DNA from 2 places in the Roseomonas sp. TAS13 genome. Region 1 is predicted to be linked to the other one. Evidence: riboswitches for the same ligand, from Rfam matches in the RefSeq annotation. Region 1 holds a riboswitch; the other holds the start of a gene.
The links. A riboswitch is a leader RNA that binds a small molecule or an ion and turns the genes downstream of it on or off. The one in region 1 is predicted to bind thiamine pyrophosphate.

Region 1 (3,403 bases):
CCGGAAAGATCGGCGCGGAAGCCGGTCTGCAGCACGAAGATGCCGGTGGGCGCGAAGGGCACGCTGTTCCAGCTCGTCTCCTGCACGCGGCGGAGCGCCAGGGACTGCGCCTGGGCATCCGGGGCATAGAGCCAGTGGTCGATTGCCTCCTCGGTGGCCGGGTCCTCGGGCCAGCCGAACCAGGCCTTCTCCCCATTGCCGCGGATGGCGAAGTTCACCGCCGGGTTGGCGATGGAGCCGGAGGGGGCGTTGGTGGGCAGGATGTTCCAGCCGCCCTCGCCCGGCTTCGCCTTGCTGGTCCGGCGGGCGAGCACGCTGGCCCAGTCCGTCTCCACCAGATCCACGTCGAAGCCGAGCTGGCGCATCAGCTGCGCGGCCAGTCGCCCCTGCGGCGCGATGGCGGCGAAGTCGGAGGCGTTGATGATCACCACCTTCGCCCCCTCCACCCCGGCGGCGCGGATGATCTTCCGGGCCGATTCCAGGTCCGGCGCCACGGGCGCATGGCTCTCCACACCCGGCAGGGTGCAGGGGAGCATGGCATGGCATTCCGCCCAGTCGCCCGGGGCGGCGACGGAGGCCATGAAATCCGGCTGCGCCACAAGGTCGCGCACGGCGCGGCGCACCTCCGCCTTGTTGAAGGGCGGGTGCAGCTGGTTGAAGCGCATGATCCCGAGGAAGCCCATCGGGTCATAGACCTGGAAGGCCAGCCTCGGGTCCTGCTTCAGGGACGGGATCAGGTCCGGCAGCGGGTATTCCACCCAGTCCACCTCCCCGGTCTTCAGCGCCGCCGCCGCGGTCGCGCCATCGGGGATGATGTGCCATTCGAGCCGGTCGAAATGCACCAGCTTGCCGCCCGAGGCGCCGTCGGCGGGTTCGGCGCGGGGCACGTAGCGCTCGTTGCGGGCATAGGCGACGCGGCTGCCGCTGTTGAACTCGTCCGGCAGGAAGCGCCAGGGGCCGGAGCCGGTGATCTCGGTGATGGGCTTGTCGCCCGGCGTCTTCGCGATGCGCTCCGGCATGATGAAGGGCACCACCGAGGCCGGCTTGGCCAGGGCATAGAGCAGCGCCGGGAAAGGCCGGTGCAGGCGGATCGACAGGGTGCGGTCGTCCGGCGCCGTCCATTCCGCCACGCTCTGGCGCAGGATCTGCCCGAACTGGTCGCGCGAGGCCCAGCGTTCCAGCGAGGCGATGCAGTCGCGCGCCCGCACCGGCTCCCCGTCATGAAAGCGCAGCCCCTCGCGCAGCCGGATGGTCCAGCGCTTCCCGTCCTCGCTGGTCTCGTGGCCTTCCGCCATCTGCGGGTGCGGCCGCAGCTTGGTGTCCGTGGCGTAGAGCGTGTCGAAGACGCAGAAGCCGTGCGTGGTGCTGATCGTGGCGCTGAGGAAGACCGGGTCCAGCACCGTCAGCGCCGCCTGCGGTACGAAGCGCAGGGTGCGGGCACGGGTGGCGCCGGAATTCCCCCCCTGGGCCAGGGCCGGGCGGGCCAGGATGGGTGTGGCCAGGATGGGGGCGGTCAGCCCGGTCTTCAGAAGGTCACGTCTTTGCATGCGGGAAGTCCTCTCTCGCTGGTCCCTGGATGCGAGGCGAGGTGCAGGGCCACGGCGCCTGCCGGGGCGCCCGGCGGGGCAGGACGTTCCGGAAAGGGCCGCCCTTCCGTGGCATGAGGTGCACCGATCCCTTCGCCGGTCCTAACCGGGGCAGGTTCCAGGGGTCGCGGGCCGCCTTGCCCGCCTCTCAGCCCGTTATGGGCTCCCCCCGATGTCCGCCCCAGCTATGGGCCAGGGGCGGAACGGCGGCAAGACGCCCGCGCCGCGACGGCGGAGCGATCCTTTGCGCCACCCCCTGGAACCGCCATGGCAGCGGGGCCTATGCTGCGGGCAAAGCCCGACAGGCAACGAGGAAACCGACGCCATGGATGCCGTGACCCAGCCGCCCGTGATCCGCCTGCATCCCGAGGACGGGGTGGTGATCGCGCGCATGGTCCTCCCCCCCGGCACCACCGTCGCCCCCGGGGTGCGAGCGGAGAAGCGCATCCCCGCCGGCCACAAGGTCGCCATCCGCCCGCATGTGAAGGGCGAGGCGGTGCGGCGCTACGGCCAGGTGATCGGCTTCGCCACGCGCGACATCGCCCCCGGCGAATGGGTGCATGTGGAGGAGATCGCGATGGGCGACTTCTCGCGCGACTATGCCTTCGGCGCCGACCTGAAGCCGACCGAATATGTGCCCGAGCCCGCGACGTTCCTGGGCATCCGACGGCCGGACGGGCGGGTGGCGACGCGCAACTATGTCGGCATCGTCACCAGCGTGAACTGTTCCGCCCATGTGGCGGAGCTGATCGCGCTGGCCTTCCGCCGCAACCCGATCACCGGCGAGGACCCGCTGGCCGCCTGGCCGAACGTGGATGGCGTGGTGGCGCTGACCCACAAGACCGGCTGCGGCATGGCGCAGGGCGAGCCGCTGTCGCTGCTGCGCCGGACCATCGGCGGCTATGCGCGGCACCCGAACTTCTCGCATGTCGTGGCCATCGGCCTGGGCTGCGAGGTCAACCAGATCGGCGGGATGATGCAGGAGCAGCGCCTCGCCGACCGGCTGCGCAGCATGGACATCCAGGAGATGGGCGGCGCCCGCAAGACGGTGGAGGCCGGCATCGCCTTCGTGCGCAGCGTGCTGGACGAGGCCAATGCCGTGCGGCGCGAGCCGGTGCCGGCGGGCGAGCTCTGCGTCGCCCTGCAATGCGGCGGCTCGGACGGCTATTCCGGCATCTCCGCCAACCCGGCGCTGGGCGTGGCGAGCGACCTGGTCGTGCGCCATGGCGGCACGGTGATCCTGAGCGAGACCACCGAGACCTATGGCGCCGAGCACCTGCTGACCCGCCGCGCGGTGAGCCCCGAGGTCGGGCAGAAGCTGGTGGACCTGATGCACTGGTGGGAGGACTACACCGCCAAGGAGGGCGCGGAGATCAACGCCAACCCTTCCCCCGGCAACAAGGCCGGCGGGCTGACCACCATCCTGGAGAAGAGCCTGGGCGCCATGGCCAAGGCGGGCCACACGAACCTCGTGGAGGTGTACCGCTATGCCGAGCCGGTGGCCGCCAGGGGCTTCGTCTTCATGGACACGCCGGGCTACGACCCGGTGGCGGCGACCGGGCAGGTGGCAGGCGGCGCCAACCTCGTCTGCTTCACCACCGGCCGCGGCAGCGTCTTCGGCGCCAAGCCGGCACCCAGCCTGAAGCTCGCCACCAATTCCGCGATGTACGAGCGGATGCAGGACGACATGGACATCAACTGCGGCACCATCCTGACCGGCGAGGAAACGGTGGAGCAGTGCGGCGAGCGGATCTTCCGGCAGATCCTGCGCGTGGCCAGCGGCGAGCGGACCAGGAGCGAGGAATTCGACTTCGGCG
Region 2 (3,403 bases), on a different contig from region 1:
CACGCCGGCCTTCACGTCGTCGCGGTCCGGCAGGCCCAGATGCTCCTTCGGCGTGACGTAGCAGAGCATCGCCGTGCCGAACCAGCCGATCATCGCCGCGCCGATGGCCGAGGTGATGTGGTCATAGCCCGGCGCCACGTCGGTCGTGAGCGGACCGAGCGTGTAGAAGGGCGCCTCGCCGCAGACCGCGAGCTGCTTGTCCATGTTGGCCTTGATTTTGTGCATCGGCACATGGCCGGGGCCCTCGATCATCACCTGGCAGTCGTGCTTCCAGGCGACCTGGGTCAGCTCGCCCAGCGTTTCCAGCTCGGCGAACTGCGCCGCGTCGTTGGCATCGGCGATGGAGCCCGGGCGCAGGCCGTCGCCCAGCGAGAAGGCGACGTCATAGGCCCGCATGATCTCGCAGATCTCGTCGAAGCGGGTGTAGAGGAAGCTTTCCCGGTGATGCGCCAGGCACCACTTGGCCATGATCGAGCCGCCGCGCGAAACGATGCCTGTGACGCGCCGCGCGGTGAGCGGCACATGGGCGAGGCGCACGCCGGCATGGATGGTGAAGTAGTCCACGCCCTGTTCCGCCTGCTCGATCAGCGTGTCGCGGAACACCTCCCAGCTCAGGTCCTCGGCCACGCCGCCGACCTTCTCCAGCGCCTGGTACAGCGGCACCGTGCCGACCGGCACGGGGGCGTTGCGCAGGATCCATTCGCGCGTGTCGTGGATGTTGCGCCCGGTGGAAAGGTCCATGATGGTGTCGGCGCCCCAGCGGATCGCCCAGACCATCTTGTCCACCTCCTCCGCCACCGAGGAGCTGACCGCGGAATTGCCGATATTGGCGTTGATCTTCACCAGGAAGTTCCGCCCGATTGCCATCGGCTCGGATTCCGGGTGGTTCACGTTGTTCGGGATGATGGCGCGGCCGCGGGCGATCTCGTCGCGCACGAATTCCGCCGTCACCACATCGGGGATGCTGGCGCCGAAATCCTCGCCGTCGCGGATGACCTCGCGCAGCATCTCGCGGCGCATGTTCTCGCGGATGGCGACGAACTCCATCTCCGGCGTGACGATGCCGCGCCGGGCATAGGCCATCTGCGTCACCGCCGCGCCGGCCTTCGCCTTCAGCGGGCGGATGCGGCCGGGGAACTGCGGCACGCGGTGGCTGTCGGACACGTTGCCGTTGTCCTCCGGCCGGATGGCGCGGCCCTCGGTCTCCTCCACATCGCCCCGGGCGCGGACCCAGGCGTCACGGATGCGGGCGAGGCCGCTCGCGATGTCCACCTTCGCCTCGGGGTCGGTATAGGGGCCGGAGGCGTCGTAGAGCGTGACGGGCGGCTCCTTGGCGGAGGGATGCACCGCGATCTCGCGAAAGGGCACGCGGAAGCCGCGCGCCGGGCATTCCACATAGACGCGGCGGGAGCCCGGGATCGGGCCGGTCACGACCTCGCCGATCGCCGGCGGGGATTTCGGGGGAAGGCTGTCTGGCACGGTCGGATCTCCTGCACCTGCGCATGGTCGGAGATCCGGGTCGTCTGGTGTGACGTCGGGGTGGGACGCCTACGGAATCATATCCCGGCCCGTGGCGGCCCGTTCCTGTCCCTTCGCCGGCATGACCCGGATCAGGTTCAAAGGGTCAGCGCGGCGGGCAGGATGCCCCAGCGCTATCTCAGCCCCTGGACCGGGACCCCCCTTGGAACATGCCCGCATCAGGGCCACGCGGCGCGGGCCGTGTCAACGGGCGCGGCCGCCCTCGCGGCTTCGTGTGCTCAGGCGGCGACGGCGAGCACCGCGGGGCCGCGCTCCATCTCGCCCTGCTCCACCTGGAGCTCCAGCACGCCGACGAGGCGGGCGAGGTCGCCGCGCACGAGGTTCACCATCTCCGCCGGCATGGCCTTCATGCCGAAGGACAGGCGCAGCGTGCCGCCCTCGCGGTGCGAGGCGAAATGGTCGGGCACGAGGTCGCGCTTGGCGAAAGGCTGCATGGCGCGCGGCAACAGGCCGGGCGAGGGCTCGGCGAGCAGGCTGAAGCGGGCGGCGACGGGAAGGTGGTCGGACATGGCTCTGGAGGCCTCCGGACAAAACGCGGCGAAGAGGGGGTGACGGATCATTGTCCCGGCCGCTCTTCGCCCGCCTCGGAGGGGGATGGCCCCCCGGGCGGCGCTCAGGCGACCGGGCGTGTAATTCGCCGCGTGAAGGTCCGGACCGTCATGCTTGCGAGCCTAGGACGGGCTTCGGGCGGCTGTACAGGCGGCCCGGACAAAACCGGCGCGGAGCTGGCCCGCGCCGGAGGCATGGCAGAGGTCAGGCACTCGCGCCGGTCGCATGCATCTGGTCCTCCTCCGTGGCGGCCTTGCGCCAGGGGGAAGGGATGACGATGCCCAGCTCCTCGAACCTCGCCTGGATGCGGCGGTTCATCTCCCGCCCCACCGGGAAGCGCTGCGAGGGCTCGGTCTTCAGCCGGGCGCGCAGCACCACGCCGGTCTCCAGCAGGCGATCCACGCCCATGACGTCCAGGTCGTCGCGGATCGCGCCGCTCCAGCGTGCCTCGGCCCGCATCTCCTTCGCGATCTGGCGCAGCACCTCGGCCACGCGGTCGGTGTCCTCGCCATAGGAGAGCGAGAATTCCAGCATGGCGAAGGCGAAGTCGCGGGTCATGTTGGTGACCGAGGTGACGGCGGAGAAGGGGATGATGTGCACTGACCCGTCCACCGCGCGCAGGCGGATGGAGCGGATCGAGAGCCGCTCCACCACCCCGGTCTGCGGCGGCGTGCCGAGGGTGACGCTGTCGCCCACCGCCACCGCGTCCTCCAGCAGCAGGAAGAGGCCGGTCACCACGTCCTTCACCAGCGTCTGCGAGCCGAAGCCGATGGCCACGCCGACGACCGAGGCGCCGGCGATCAGCGGCGCCACGTTGACCCCGATCTCGCTCAGCACGTTCAGCACCAGGAAGATCAGGATCACGATCATCAGCGCCGTGCGCATCATCGGCAGCAGGGTGCGTACCCGGGCCGAGCGCGCAGCCTGGCCCTCGCGCGAGGCCTTGGTGAGCTGGCGGGCGATGGCGCTGTTCGCCACCTCCCACACCAGGATGGCCACCAGCGCGCTGACGCCGATGGAGCCCAGCGCCCCCAGGATGCGCGAGCCCAGCCGCCCCTGGGTGAACCAGGCGAAGGCGCCGATGCCCCAGGCCTCCAGCAGCAGAAGCAGGGCCGCCACGGTCAGCACGCCGCTCACCAGGCTGCGCAACAGGGGCCCGTAGCGGGTGGCGCGCAGCTCCAGCCCGGGATAGCGGGCGGCGAGGCCGGCGGGAAGCGCCATGGCGCGGTCCAGGAGCTGGCGCAGGCCGACATCGAGCCCCTTGGCCACGCCCAGGATCAGCAGCGTCGCCCCGGTGCCGCGCAGCAGGCGCGAG

Region 2: linked by a shared signal. The riboswitch ahead of thiC (phosphomethylpyrimidine synthase ThiC) and the one ahead of ROTAS13_RS10950 (ABC transporter substrate-binding protein) in region 1 are both predicted to bind thiamine pyrophosphate.

The regions. Positions count from the first base shown of each region.
Region 1 covers NZ_BDLP01000113.1:3,036-6,438, reverse strand. The annotation lists gene ROTAS13_RS10950 (ABC transporter substrate-binding protein) at 1-1,547, opposite strand, end outside; TPP riboswitch at 1,657-1,766, opposite strand; gene ROTAS13_RS10945 (UxaA family hydrolase) at 1,912-3,403, shown strand, end outside.
Region 2 covers NZ_BDLP01000059.1:13,246-16,648, forward strand. The annotation lists gene thiC (phosphomethylpyrimidine synthase ThiC) at 1-1,479, opposite strand, end outside; TPP riboswitch at 1,570-1,692, opposite strand; gene ROTAS13_RS07430 (hypothetical protein) at 1,758-2,048, opposite strand; partial or broken gene ROTAS13_RS07435 (mechanosensitive ion channel family protein) at 2,293-3,403, opposite strand, start outside.